DNA from 2 places in the Solibacillus sp. iso_87 genome. Region 2 is predicted to be linked to the other one. Evidence: predicted binding sites of a transcription regulator. Region 2 holds the regulator's gene; the other holds the start of a gene.
What was found. Region 2 encodes LexA, which represses DNA repair genes until DNA is damaged. Its sites were predicted from a motif close to CGAACATATGTTCG; they were not measured.
Positions count from the first base shown of each region.

Region 1 (7,821 bases), 1.6 Mb from region 2:
CAAGCCTTTTTCAAGCCGTGTTGCAATTTCTTTTAGGCTTCCAATAATAAACGGGCGCACTTCTTTTGCGATAACCAACTCATCAATCGGACTTTCCGGATCAATATCGTATTTCTCCGGCAATGCGCGCAGCCATTCATACGGGTTTGGCTGAACACGGGACACTTTATACATTTCCTGCAGCAACAGTTCAATCGCCTGGTCACTGCGGTCAGATGCAAAGCTGTCAACTAAAGTGTAAAGCTCCTCTTTCGTGAACAAAGTTTCCATATCGCCCCGGTATGCCTTTTCAAGTACATCCATCAGCACATCATCCTGCAATAACGAAGCTTCCTCTGTACTTGCCAGACGGAAACCCGGGTCCAGATCAATCGTGTATGCATATTCACGGCAAATCGATAAACAGAATGAATGCAGCGTGGAGATTTGCGCTTTGTTCAATAAACTTAGCTGACGGCGCAGAAATTGGTTGCTCGGATTTTGGGCAAGTTCCTTTTCAAGCGCTTCTGCCATACGGTTGCGCATTTCCGCTGCCGAGGCATTTGTAAACGTTACGACGAGCAGCTCATCTACATCAATGCGCTTGTCTTCAGGCGCTAAAATCTTTTGGATGAGTCGCTCGATCAATACCGCCGTTTTTCCTGAACCGGCCGCTGCCGATACTAATATGTCATGCCCGGATGCGTAGATGGCTTTCCACTGCACATCTGTCCATTGAACATCACTCGGCTTCGCTGGAATTGTCATCTGCACATACCACCTTTTTAATGTTTTCAAATACTTCCTGTTCCGGCTGTTTCTTTATTTCGTTGAAGCTGTTGCCTGTTTCCGACTGATCGAACTGGCAAACCGATTTAAAACTGCAATACGTACAAGCCTTTTGATTTCCTAAACTATACGGCTTAATTTCCGTATTTCCGCGGTAAATTTCATTGCCCGCCTGACGGAATTTATAGTGAACAAATTCCTGCAAGTTTTCCATCTGTTCTTGTTCGATCACTTTTGAGGAACGGCTGTTGAATTCCGGATTCTCTCCGCTTTTAAACGCTGCCGGTACGATAATGGATGTTTTACTCGGTTCAAGTGACTTGTCCATCAATTGCGCCACTTCCACATCTTTTACCATATAGCCGCTTAACTTGAACTTCTCCTGACGCATACTTTCCACATGATCATACTGCTCATAATCTTCTGTCGGAATTAGCGGATTGTGCACATGCAGATAGAACATCCCGGCAGCCTGGACAATAATATTCTCCAGTTCCGATAAATCCTGAATGAACTTCCCTTCACGTGCAATAATCGGAATATTTTTCATCGCTACATCTAAATACGTCAACAGCTGCAGCGAAATCCCGTTATATACTTCGGTAAAATCAAGCTTGCGGCCGCTTGATTTATAATCAATAACACGCAAATACAGATTTTCCGCATCTTTATAAGCATCAATTCGGTCAATTTGCCCGCGCACATACATTTTCCGGTTATGTTCCAGATCGATTTTCAGTGCTTCCAGCGGGTTGCGGTCATCCTGTTCCGTATTTTTGTCGTCACGCTTCCCGAACGGCTTTTCATGGGCAATCGCTTTAAATTTCGACAGCTCGCTTTGATTAATAAGTGCATAAATTGTACGTGCCACGATTTTTACAAGTTTCGTTTTAATATATTCAAAGCGGTGACTGCTTTTTAAAATACTGTACGAGAAATAATCCGCCAGTTTTGAAATGGTTTCATCCGCCTTTTTATAGCACGCTACATATGTCGTAAGCGGGATCGATGGCTCTTTCTCAGATAAAATCGTCCGGATTGCCTCATGGAACAGATCGCCCATCGCGAATGTTTCCAGTTTGAATTCCGTACGCTCGTGCAGTTTAAGTCCATATGATACAAAATGTGAATACGGACAGCTGTAAAAGCGTTCAATACGCGATACACTTGCCAAAAAGTCTTCCCCATACAATGCTGTCGCTATGTCTTCCGTTAGCGGTTCTGCTTCATTCGTCGTATATAAAGGTTTTTCCACCACATTCAGCACATCTTTCCAGCGCTGTTCTCGTTCATAAAATGCTTTTAACGCCGCCCATTCATCGGTAAGCGGACGTCGCTCGTGCTGTGCCTGCTTCAGCTGGGTCATTAAGAAGCCGATTGCCGGTGACGGATGCTGTAAATAATTGAGCACATTGCCTTCTTGAAGTTCATCAAGCGGGTCCATTGCAATTTGCCGATGCGGCAGTGTGCGAACTGTTTTTTCATTTGGCGTACCACGGTTTTCCCTAATCTCAAACATGCTGTGCAGGCGGTTAATATAAAGCGATGGAAGCTTACTTTTACTTTCCTCGTCTGCATTTGCATACGTAATATATAAATATTGTGTCGATGAAGAAATCGCACGGTAAAACAGGAAACTTTCCTGCAAAAGCCTGCTTTTTATACCCGGTGCCAATTCCACATCGATTTTCTCAAATGTTTCACGATCGTCATCAGAAAGCAGTCCTCCTGCTTCCATACGCATCGGGTAAACCCCATCGTTAACACCGATGACGAAAATGGCCTTTTTATTATCAAAACGCGCAAACTCGACAGTCGAAACGGTCACTTCATCCAATGTCGGCGGCACACTTGCAAATTCAAGTGTTTCAAAGCCTTCATCCAAAATTTGCGCTACTTCTTCCAAAGGCATAACTTTATCGCCGAACATAAGGTCAAACTGCTCCAAAATATGAATCCAGCCGTTCCAAGCCTGTTCATGCTCCATTGACTGATGGAGTGAATCGGCCTGCTCTTCCTGCTCCTGCATTTTTAGCAGCTTCTTATAAATATCAAGCTGCTCCATAAACTCATAAAGTGCCACTACAATTTCACGGCCTGTTTTTTTGCCCTTCAACCGGTTCTGCAATGCCAGTACCGGCTCCCGGATTAAGTCACGTACCGATTTTAAAAGCTGTTCATGCTCCAGCTCGTCTTCTGTCTGAACCGCATTGACTTTTTCCAGTGATTTAAAACGGCGATAATGCCATACTTCATCTTTCATCCAACGGTCATGGACAATTCCTTTTGCGATGACGAAGTTTTCCAAAATATCCGCTCTGTCTCGCATTGCGACTAAATTGGCTCCATAAGGGAAAAACAGATCGGTTTTAATGCTTCTGAAAACCGGCTCATATTTCCAGTTTGTCGTAATAATCTCCAGCACAGATCGACTAAATTCGATAAGCGGATGATAAAGCATCGCCCGCTTCTCATTTGAGAAAAACGGGATTTCATATTGGGTAAAAGTCGTTCCAATAATCGCATCATATACATCTGCCTGGCGGTACATTATCCCAATATCTTTATAGCGAAGCCCCTTTTCCAGAACGAGCTGTTTAATTTCCTGGGCAATACCTTGCACTTCTGCGCGCGGGTTTACACCTTCCAATATTTTCGTATGTCCCGTTGATTCGACTGGTGTATCCGTAATTTTGTCGAAGCAATGTTCAATATGCAGCAAGTCCCGATTTGTCGCACGATAGTTTACTTCTAAATGAACGCGCGGCTCCTCCTCAATATCAATTCCTCCTTCGAATCGTAATTTTTGCAGCTCATTCTTTATTTTGTCGTACGTCATCGCAGCTCTGTAAAACACGGAGCCTTCCAGTAAATCCATTTGCGGGTCTTCCATCGGGAGAACAATTGTGACACGTTTTGCATAAATAAGAAGCTCTTTTAAAATGGCAAATTCCTGTCCATTAAATGAAACAAACCCATCCAAATAAATGTGGGTATCGCGCAAGCTTTCCATTTTCGGAATACGCTCAATTAGCAGCGGGAAATAGCCATCGCCATCAATATATTCCGTCCCGATCCGCTCATGCAGCTGCTTTAAAATAATGTTCAGATCATGCAATTTATGAAGTAGTACTTCACTTGCACCGTTTGATTTTAATGATTCGATCAGCGGGTCGATTGTTTCCACATCGATATGATATTGACTGAATTCCTTTAAAATCTGCTCCACTTCTTTCGTAAAACCGGGTTTGCCTGCCGCTCGTTTAAATAGCAGGAAATCTTCCTGATGTTCTTCCAAAATACGTCGCAACAGCATGCGGTACCCTGTGCCGTCAATACGTTCGTGGGCGATACCGCCTTCATTTTGCAGCACAAACCAGGCAAGCCGTTTGAATGTCATAACCTGTGCACGCATCATTCCTTCAATGTCATAATTCGTTGTCAGCTCATATTCCGTTGTAAACGACATTTGGTCAGGAACTAATATAAAAATTGGATGTCCAAATATATTTGTTTTTAAATCATCGACAATTTCACGGTGAATTAATGTTGTTTTTCCCGTGCCTGCCCGTCCTGATATAACTCGTAACGTCACAATTCCCACCTCACTTCTATTTCTTTCTTCTATTATAATATAAGAATACATGTTCGCGCATTAATTGGATTCATACAAAAAAGCCCTGCCTTTTCACTATTTGTAAAAAGCCAAGACTTATATTTTTTTATTTATGTTTACGTAACTTACCTATCTCTCGCAAATCTCTTTCCACACGCTTATTTAAGATGTTTTCAATCAATTTGCCGATTCCCCAAATGATTAAAATAATGACAGCTGAAATAATAAGTTTTGTAGGAGAGGTTAAAATATCTCGCAGATCACTGCCTAAATAGCTAATTAAAAAGATTAAAATAGGTTTTGAAATAAGGAGTGTCAAAAAATAATATTTCTTTTTAATATTGGATAAACCAGCAACCGTATTGACAACGACAACAGGTGTAAACGGCAGGCATAGTAGAACAAACAGTGGTGTGAATCCTCTAATATCCACCCAGTTGATCAGTTTTTTTACTTGTTTCTGTTCTTTAATCCGATGGAAGAGACGATACTTTCCGAACATGCGAATCATGAGGAAGAACATGTATGACCCTGCCACCGTTCCAAGCCAGGACAGTAAAAAACCCCAAAATAACCCGTATGCTGCAGCATTGGCAATGATTATTACGAACAACGGCAATATCGGTATAAATGATTCTAAAAACGTTAATAAAATCCCGAAAAACGGGCCTAATAACTTATATTTCTCTACAATTGTTTCTATATTATCGATTGTCAGCCAATCTAACATAACCACTCACCCCTACCAAAAACGATAAAAATTCCTGAAGTTACACAACGCTGTCTAGTACAATTTAATCTTAACATAATTTGTTTATACCCGTTTTAACCAAAAAAAAGAACCTCGTATTACCGAGATTCTTTTGAAATTAACTAACAACTAATAACCCGATTTTGTGATTATCATCACGATGGACAACATGCTGTGCAAGACGCACTTCGCCTGAATGGTCAAGCACTTCCAAACGACAATGGGCAGCATTGATCTGCAATGCCTTATACAAATCTTCTTCTGTAAAAACATCTTGTCCATTTACACGCTTAATAATTTCACCTGCAACAAGTCCCATTTTCTCTGCAGGGGAATCCGGTAAAATACCGGCAATCATAACACCTTTATCACTGCGTACAACGGCATAACTGTTGCGGTCCTCAGAACGACTATAATGAATGCCGATAATTGTACGGGAAATTGCCCCTAATGCTAATGCTGCAGCACCTAGTACCGGCAGGAGATAAGCGGCCAATCCGACGATCAGCACAAATTGCCCTATCATAATAATTGAACGTCCCATTTGAGGATAAACATTCATAGGCAGCTTTTGGCGCACCATCTGCTGGAATCCGATAATAAACGGGAAAACAATGATCGAAAACTGTTCTGCTCCGATCGTAAATTGTGGCCAATAAGGCGCAAAATTTTGAATGCCTTCACCCGGAATAATAGTAAAGACAGGTAAAATCCAAAGCTGTTTACTAAAATAGCCTATCCCATTTAATCCACGTTTTGTTTTCTCAACAATCGGTGAAGCAAAACGGGCACCATAACGGCGAATTAAAATTCCTTCTGCCATCAGCAAGAGTCCTGTCATAATCGGAACGGTCATAACAAGATCGTCCGTAACATTTCTCCCTGCCAATTCAATCGTTCCGATTGTATATGACCAATCTTGCCATTGCATCCAAATGATTCCACAAAAAGCAACCGCCATAACAATCGCCGGCGATAATAATTGATACATATAAATGATCAAACCTACGAAACTTACTATAAATACAATTGTCAATAATTCGAGTGATACTGTTAAGCCTATTACGAGACTAAATAAGGAAATAATAACGGACAGCATTAAACCCATCGCAAGCATATTTTTCAGCTCGGACCAGCCACCTAGTATCCGTCGGTTAAAATACCTTCGTTCGCGCTTCACTCGGCGATATCCTAAATAAACTGCGGAAATGATGGCGATATAAAACAAAGGATTTATAAAAAATCGGCCAATCCCTTTTAAAATTTCAATCAAAACTGTTCCATCCATATTCTCACCTACCGTACGAATAATTGTACCAAATCCTTTACGGAATGCGTAGTCCCATTTGTACCGGAAATGAAATAAAGCCATGGTGGGAGATTCGGAGATCTAAGGAGGCGGTAAATAAGATGGAATTTTTTCAGATCGTATTTAAATAAAATGTTAATCAACTAAAAAAAGCCCATTTCTTATAGAAACGAGCTTTCAATATCTTTTACACTATTTATCACTCAAACTGATGCATAATATAACTAATCGCCATCTGCAGCTGCATGTCGTTTACTTTCGACTGTTTGAATGTTTGCAGTTCTTTCGTTAATTCATTGAAAAATACTTCATCCATATAGCTTCCTTCTGCAATATCATGCTTATGTCTGAAGCTTTCTACTTCCTGAGCTGTATCCTTATCAAAGAATCCATCTGTCCGGCTGATAGCGTAGCCCAGTTCACTTAAAATACGCTGGCTGTAGGCAACTTCTTCACTGTATTCTCCCTCTTCATAGCGTCCTTTCAGTATTTTTGTTTCTACACTGTAAAGAGGATGCTGTGTCACTTCGACATCCGGTTCAATCCCTACATCATGGATCCATTTTTTAGAAGGTGTAAGCCATTTGTTCGTCGATAATTTTACTTCTCCGCCGTTTTGGAGATCCCATGTTTGTTGGACCGTCCCTTTACCGAAGCTCGTCACCCCAATAATGACCGAACGTTTCCAGTCCTGCAGGGCACCCGCAAACACTTCACTGGCTGATGCGCTTCCTTCATTTTGGATAAGAGTTAAAGGCGTATCACGCAACCAATTTGCGTAAGGCTGGAACTGCTCCACTTTCTTTGTTTTCAGTGGCTCTGTTACACCGTCATGATTTTGCATATACGCAAAGATCTTCTCTTTTTGCTCGAACATGCTCATCATTTGGGCAACACTATGTAAATAGCCACCTGGATTGTCCCTCACATCAATGATTAATCCTTCTACTTCCTCCTTGATTACTCCATCAAGAGCCTCTTTCCATTCTTCTGCTGTTTTTTCGCCAAAAAGATTGATCGTTATATAGCCTAGTTTTCTCCCTTCTACTTCGAGAACTTCAGCTTCCACCGTATCATTTTTCAAACGTTCTCTTTTCATGACCAACTTTAAATGCTGGTCCAGTTCCGGTCGGTAAATGACAAGCTCAACTTCTTCCCCTTCCTTGCCGTACATCAGCTTACGAACTTCCCCCATAGTTTTCCCGTCAAGACGTACTTCATTGATTTGTATAATCTCATCCAATGGTCGAATACCTGCTTTTTCTGCAGGCGATGCTTTAATAGGGGCCACTACGATAATCTTGCCATTCGCTTCTGCCAACTCAACACCAATGCCGATTCGTTCACTTGCGAGCGTCTGTTTATGTAATGCTGCTT
Region 1 is NZ_CM149656.1:842,575-850,395, reverse strand. Features, by position in the region: gene addA (helicase-exonuclease AddAB subunit AddA) at 1-747, opposite strand, end outside; gene addB (helicase-exonuclease AddAB subunit AddB) at 722-4,363, opposite strand; gene AC0VXV_RS04110 (TVP38/TMEM64 family protein) at 4,491-5,114, opposite strand; gene AC0VXV_RS04105 (PDZ domain-containing protein) at 5,254-6,423, opposite strand; gene AC0VXV_RS04100 (S41 family peptidase) at 6,644-7,821, opposite strand, start outside.
Region 1: a site for LexA is predicted at 4,406-4,419, ahead of addB (helicase-exonuclease AddAB subunit AddB). Genes of this name have one in related genera too.

Region 2 (7,821 bases):
GCAGCTTTTGTTAAAGTAACTTCATCAAGTCCTAAAGGAGCACCATGTGAATCTGCTTTACCGGATTTGTTAGGAGAACCAAAACCGATAACAGTTTTCACTTCGATTACAGTTGGGCCGCCAGTATTTTGTTTCGCTTTTTCAATAGCTGAATTAATTTCCACGATATCTGTACCGTCTGCAACTTTTAAATAGTTCCAGCCGTATGATTCAAAACGTTTTTGGATGTTTTCCGAGAATGACTTTTCTAAATCACCATCAAGTGAAATGTCATTTGAATCATATAGGACAATTAATTTATCCAGTTTTAAGTGACCTGCAAGAGAAATCGCTTCTGCAGCAACACCTTCCATTAAATCTCCGTCACCGCATAGTGCAAATGTATAGTGGTCTACAATGTCTTTACCTGGCTTGTTGTATGTTGCTGCCAAGTGACGTTCAGCCATAGCCATACCTACTGACATTGCAATACCTTGTCCTAATGGACCAGTTGTCGCTTCTACACCAACTGTATGACCATATTCAGGATGTCCCGGTGTTTTTGAATTCCATTGACGGAAGTTTTTGATCTCTTCCATCTCTAATCCGTAGCCACCTAGATGCAATAAACTATATAAAAGCATGGAACCATGTCCAGCTGATAATACAAAACGGTCACGATTATACCAATTAGGATTTTGTGGGTTATGGCGTAAATGCTTCGTCCACAATGTATAGGCCATAGGTGCAGCACCCATTGGTAAACCCGGGTGACCTGAATTTGCTTTTTCAATTGCGTCGATTGATAGTGTACGGATTGCGTTAATTGCTAACTGATCCATCTGTTGTGTCATTATGTGACATCCTTTCCTCGTACGATATTTATACATTTTATAGTGTAGACAAATTTTCACAAGAAAACAATAATTTCTAAAAACGTCCCATAAAATATGTCATACTTTATATGAAATGTGACATATTAATGAAAAGTTGTTAGTTTAAGAATTTCTTCTGTGATTTAATTTGTTTTAATTTTTCAGGTGTCACATCATTGCCTTCTTCATCAATTACTTTCACATGCTCGATTGTATCGCGCATTGTAGTACGGAAAGTATCTAAATATTCTTTGCGCAGTGCTGTACGTTCCTTCGCCTGCTCTTCCGTCAATTTACCTTCTCTCGCTAATTTAGAAAGCTCATTAATACGAGCTAATTTTTCTTTTGATAACATTTGAATCTCACCTTTCTTCCTACCTACTACAAAGGTATAAAAAAAACGACTTGAAAACAAGTGTTTACTCTTCAAGTCGCTCCATATATTCAATATACCTTCTATGTACGGTCGCTTTACTGATAGAAATGCCCAAGCCCGACATAGTCGTAGCAATTTCCGCAAATGTTAAACCTTTCTGGCGAAGCTGAACAATTTCTTCGACAGGCACTTCTTTTCGTTCACGCCCTTCAATATTGCCACGGTTTTTTAAATTATTTTGCGGCTGGTATCCATTTTCTACAGCACGGCGCATTCCCCGGCGGATTTTTGCATTATGCATACGACGCTGATACTCTTCCACAATCGCCAAAATTTCTAGCAGCATTGTATCCATTTCATTTAATACGACAGGACCTGCATCATTCAATGTATATACTGTCGCTTCATATTTTTGCAGTAGGTGAAGCACTGCCATCCGGGCATTCCCTCGCCCTAAACGGGTCTCATCCTGTACAAATAATGCTTTTATGCCGCACTCTTTCATACAGTCAAGCATGTCGAGCAATCCGTCTCGATCAACATCATATCCACTATGCTGATCCATGAAAATCTCCACATCTTTATAGCCGAATGATTTTGCGTATTTTATCAGCTCCTCCTGCTGACGGGCTAGTGATGTTTCTTGTGTATTTTTATCCGTACTGACACGGCAATAAATTACTGCTTTAGTTTTTATCATTGTTCCCTCTCGCTACTTTAATCGATTGCATATCGGAGGATTCATTCAGCTGGGCAATGTATTGTGAATCTTTTTCTACAGGTACAACCAATACTTGTCCTAAAACAACTTTTTCATCCAGCATTCCGTTTTCCTTTTTTACTTCATTGATCCAATCATGCTTAGCCATTTTACCACCATATTGTTCTGCCAACGACCATAAAGTATCGCCATGCTCTATGCTTACGTGTTCGTATAATTCAATATTATCGTCCTGCATCATGAATAAAGCAATCATAAGTACAGAAAATAGTAGAAACATTGATGTGAAGCCATTTAATTTAATTCTTTTCATTAGAAAAACCCTCTTTCGAATGTATGTTCGGAATATTTGTTCTCATAATAATACGAACATATGTTTTTGTCAACCGTTTTTTTCGAACTTATGTTTGCATTCATGTTCGCATACTGCTATACTTACTTTAAGAAAAATAGCATGATAAAGAGGTGAGTTAGTTGACACAAAAAATTTCAAAGCGGCAGCAAGCTATTCTAACTTTTATAAAAGAGGAAGTTCGTGCTAAAGGCTATCCGCCATCAGTTCGCGAAATTGGAGAAGCGGTTGGTTTAGCTTCCAGTTCAACTGTCCACGGGCATTTAGCTCGTTTAGAAAGTAAAGGGCTTATCCGCCGTGATCCTACAAAGCCGCGTGCCATTGAAATATTGGACCAGGAAGAGATGAACATCGCGAAACAAGGTGTCATTCATGTTCCGTTGATCGGTAAAGTTACAGCTGGTCTGCCTATTTCAGCAATCGAGGATATTCAGGAATATTTCCCGTTGCCGGATGCTTACGGTTCACCGGAAGAGGAATTGTTTATGCTTGAAATTATGGGAGAATCCATGATTGAAGCCGGTATTTTAAATGGGGATTATGTTATCGTTAAAAAAACGTCTACTGCGAACAATGGAGAGATTGTCGTAGCAATGACGGAAGACGATGAAGCGACTGTCAAGCGCTTTTACAAAGAAAAAACTCATTTCCGTCTACAGCCTGAGAATAGCTCGATGGAGCCAATCATTGTCGACCAAGTTTCTATCTTAGGTAAAGTAGTCGGCCTCTATCGAAATATCCATTAATCATAAGCTTGCCATTCTAATAGAATCGGCAAGTTTTTTATTTTCAAAATAAAAAGCCCAGCCGTGAACGACTGAGCCTTTCATTATTTATTGCATGCTTCTACAAAACTATTAAATAAGCGCTGTGCATAAACATCCCCGTTCGGAGCCAATTCTTCCGGATGCCATTGCACCGCGACACAATATGGATGCGATTCATGTTCAATCCCTTCAATAATGCCGTCCTTAGCAATAGCCGAAACTACGAGCCCTTCTCCGAGCTTTCCAACCGATTGATGATGAAATGTATTTACACGGAATGAGTCATCTTTAAAAATCTCTTTAAATTTAGGTGTCTTTACTTCAACGGTATGTGCCAATTCCCCACGCTTTGAAGGTTGTTTATGTAAAATTGTATTTTCTACTTGTGAGGGTATATCCTGAATGATCGTTCCCCCAAATGCGACATTCATAATCTGTTGTCCGCGGCAAATACCGAGAACAGGCATTTGTCTTTTATAGGCTTCATTCACTAATAAAAGATCGCTGTCATCACGTTTTCGTACAACACTTCCGATATGACGGTGCGGTTCTTCATTAAACAACAATGGATCTATATCCGCTCCACCAATTAATACGAGGCCATCAATTAGATTTAATAATGCATCTACGTTTTCTTCTGTAGCATTGGGTATACAGATTGGAATACCTCCCGCTTGTTCAATCGAAGTTAAGTATGCGTTGTTAATATCCAATTTCTTGTCAAAATCATACATTGTAAATCCAATAATCGGTTTCATTCTTTTTATCCCCTTATTATTTATAGATAATTCCAATAATTTAAATTATACTATTTCGTTACACTAAATGACTACAAAAATAAAAAGGATTGCATAATCGCAACCCTTTAATCCTTAAACCGTTTCCATTTGTTTTATAAAATACCGTTTAATTTCTTTCCAGTTATGAACACGCATGAAACCTTCTTCTGACCGATTGTACGGCATCGAATACAATATGCCTGTTCCTTTAAATGCTGCGAGTTGGCGTGGGCTGTCATCAATTAAATAATCGGTATGTATTACCGCTTTATTTCCGCAAAACACAATGTTCTGTGTTTTAATAAAGGGTAAATGCTCCATCAACCAATCGTATTTTGCTGTAAATGATCCCGGTACATCCATTGCAGCTGTCGCAATAAAAATTTCATAATGCTCCTGCAGTTCTTGAATGACTTCTATTGCATCTTCATCCAGTACTTTTAAATCTCTGAAATAGTCTGGCTCATTTAATAAAGCAAATAATTTTTTCGCATCTTCTCGAGGCAAATCACGCTGTGTCGTCAGAAGAAACTCTTCATCTGTATAATTTGTTCCGAAATTCTCGTTATATGTAACACGTAATTTCGAATAAAAGTCAGCTAGCACCTGGTCCATATCGATAGCAATACTTTTTTTCATGTAATAAGCCTCCTTGAAATTTCCTAATTTTAGTTTATACAATTATATTGTGAAAAAACAAGGTATAAATCTTTACAATTAACAACGTACATATTTACGTTTAAAACCGATTCGCCCTTTTTCCACCTGTTTTTCAATTTCCGCATAAGCATGAAGCAGACCCGGTTTTTTTCCTTCCCGTTTCGTTTCAATTGGTCCGATTTCATTAGCAATTTGCACTGCCTCATCATGTAAAGGTTTAAATGAAACACCGACTGTCATAACAAAATTGTTCATAGCCACTTGTGTACGCTGCGGTGCTTGACGAATATTTTGTTTTACATACTCAAGCATATCCATTAACTTTTCCTTTGAAAATTCCTCATCTCTACGATTTCCGAGAAGCCAGCAGTAACAATGCCACCCTGCCGACATTTTCAGGTCCTCACTACTGGCAATCCATTTATCGCTTACTTCTTGCGCAATATCGGATTCCGACAATGTCACCGCAACAACATAATCGGAAATCATATAGAAATAGGCTTGCTCGATCCAGCGGTCATAATCTTCCTCGGTCATTGCTTTCGGATCCGCAATAATTCCTGCAAAATACATAGCATCATAGTTGCCTGTAGCATAGAGCTGTTCAGCCAGTTCCTGATCTATTTTTATTTGTTTTACGAACGGTTTCATCGAGCCAATCGTTACACCGAACACCGGCTCCTTTGCCCCATTGGACATATAAATCTTTTTTGTCCGTTCTTTTCCAAGTGCTTCTAATTCTTGCATCATTGTATCGAGTTTCATAATTTCCTCCTTCTATATTATTAAAATTATTTGTCTCTTACTATTATATGATTTAATCGCCCGTCATAACTAGCATTCTTTCCAATAATCGGCTTACTAGTTATAATTTTCATTTTAAACAGTTACGGCAAATATACGGCGACAAACACTCAAGCTTCATTGTCCTTTTATTGTTACCCGCACTTTGAAATTTAATAAAAAATTGGCAATTTATTTAACCGAATAATAAAACAACCTCTGAACAGAATAATCTCAGGAGGTGATATTGATGTCAAAAAATAAAAACAACATCAATAATAAAAACGTCGAATTCGGTATGGAAACGGACGTTAATCAAGTAAAGCAGCAAAACCAAAAAGCTGAAGCTAAAAAGCAGCAATCTTCCGGTTTGTTTGCAAACAGTGGTTTACAAAAGCAATCAAGTTCCTTGAATGCTGAATTCGGTATGGAAACTAACGTAAACCAAGTGAAGCGACAAAACCAGCAAGCTGAAGCCAAAAAACAACAAGCTTCTGGATCGTTTGCGAATAGCGGTTTACAGAAAAACTTTTCTTCCATGAATGCCGAATTTGGCATGGAAACAGATGTTAATCAAGTAAAACAGCAAAATCAGCAAGCTGAAGCTAAAAAGCAACAGTCTTCCGGTTTGTTCGCAAACAGCGGTTTACAGAAGAAGCTTTCTTCAATGAGCGCTGAGTTTGGCATGGAAACAGATGTTAACCAAGTGAAACAACAAAACCAGCAAGCCGAAGCTAAAAAACAACAAGCATCAGGTCAATTTGGTAAAAACAAATTCCAAAACGGCAATAAATAAAAATATTGAACCGGCAATTTTTATTGCCGGTTTTTTGTTATCAATTATATTGGTTATAATTTTAAATAATATGTATATATACACAAAAAAGAGCCGGAGTTTTCACCCCAGCGCTTTCTCTTAGTACATTTTCATATATTGGTCGCGTTCCCACTGATGGACAGTTGAACGGTACATATCGAACTCGATTTCTTTTGCTTCTTTAAAGTTAGCATAGATATGGTTGCCTAATGCTCGTTGAATAACTTCATCTTTTGCAAGTAAGTTTAAAGCGTCGTCTAAAGCTGCAGGCAAGTTATCGATGCCGTTTGCTTTGCGCTCTTCTTCGCTCATTACATAAATGTTGCGGTTAATTGCTGGTGGTGGCGTTGATTTTTTGCGAATCCCTTCCAGACCAGCCTCTAAGATTACTGCCATCGCCAAATATGGATTTGCTGATGGGTCTACCGAACGAACTTCTACACGTGTTGAAACTCCACGAGAAGAAGGAATACGGATTAATGGTGAACGGTTTTGTGCAGACCATGCTACATAACATGGTGCTTCATAACCTGGTACTAAACGTTTATAAGAGTTTACAGTCGGATTTGTAATTGCAGTAAAGCCTTGAACATGGTCAAGTACACCTGCCATGAATTGCATCGCTGTTTCAGAAAGACCTAACTCAGTAGACTCATCATAAAATGCATTTTCTTTTCCTTTAAATAATGAAACGTTGAAGTGCATTCCTGAACCGGCTTCACCGAATAAAGGTTTTGGCATGAATGTTGCGTGTAAGCCGTGTTTGCGTGCAATTGTTTTAACAACTAATTTAAATGTTTGGATATTGTCGCAAGCTGTAATAGCATCCGCATATTTAAAGTCAATTTCATGTTGTCCCGGTGCAACCTCATGGTGAGATGCTTCAATTTCAAAGCCCATTTCTTCTAGTTCTAATACGATATCGCGACGGCAGTTTTCACCTAAATCTGTCGGTGCCAAGTCGAAATATCCGCCGTGGTCATTTACTTCTAAGCTTGGCTCGCCTTTTGCATCCAGTTTAAATAAGAAAAACTCCGGTTCTGGCCCTAAGTTGAAATCTGTGAATCCTAGCTCTTCCATTTCCTTTAATACACGTTTCAAGTTGTTACGTGGATCGCCTGCAAATGGTGTGCCGTTTGGATTGTAAATATCACAGATGAAACGTGCTACTTTCCCTTTTTCAGCTGTCCATGGGAAAATCATGAATGAGTCATAATCCGGATATAAGTACATATCTGATTCTTCAATTCGTACAAAACCTTCGATTGATGAACCATCAAACATCATTTTATTGTCCAATGCTTTATCTAGTTGGCTTACAGGAATTTCTACGTTTTTAATTGTTCCTAAAATATCTGTAAACTGTAAACGAATGAATTTTACTTGTTGTTCTTCTACTAGACGTTTAATATCGCCTTTTGTATATTTGCCCACTAAATTCCACACTCCTAAATTTGTTCAGTACCGATTTTACTCGATCTTTTATAATTTACGCGCTATTGGTAAAAGCGCGATAAATCCCCTTGGCGAATCGATGTTTTTTGCATACGTTGTGCTTGACGCATTTCTTCACGTAAAATTTTACGTAAATCCGAATCGGAAATTTCTTTGCTCGCTTTCTGGGCTTCAGGGTCATTTTTCAATGCAAATACTTTTTTGATCCCTGCCATATTAATGCCCTGTTCAAGCATATCTTTGATTTCCAGTAAAGT
Region 2 is NZ_CM149656.1:2,478,739-2,486,559, forward strand. Features, by position in the region: gene tkt (transketolase) at 1-833, opposite strand, end outside; gene AC0VXV_RS12615 (DUF896 domain-containing protein) at 973-1,209, opposite strand; gene AC0VXV_RS12620 (YneB family resolvase-like protein) at 1,274-1,930, opposite strand; gene yneA (cell division suppressor protein YneA) at 1,917-2,264, opposite strand; gene lexA (transcriptional repressor LexA) at 2,426-3,049, shown strand; gene AC0VXV_RS12635 (gamma-glutamyl-gamma-aminobutyrate hydrolase family protein) at 3,133-3,828, opposite strand; gene AC0VXV_RS12640 (5' nucleotidase, NT5C type) at 3,943-4,488, opposite strand; gene AC0VXV_RS12645 (DNA alkylation repair protein) at 4,567-5,274, opposite strand; gene AC0VXV_RS12650 (gamma-type small acid-soluble spore protein) at 5,543-6,088, shown strand; gene glnA (type I glutamate--ammonia ligase) at 6,209-7,543, opposite strand; gene AC0VXV_RS12660 (MerR family transcriptional regulator) at 7,606-7,821, opposite strand, start outside.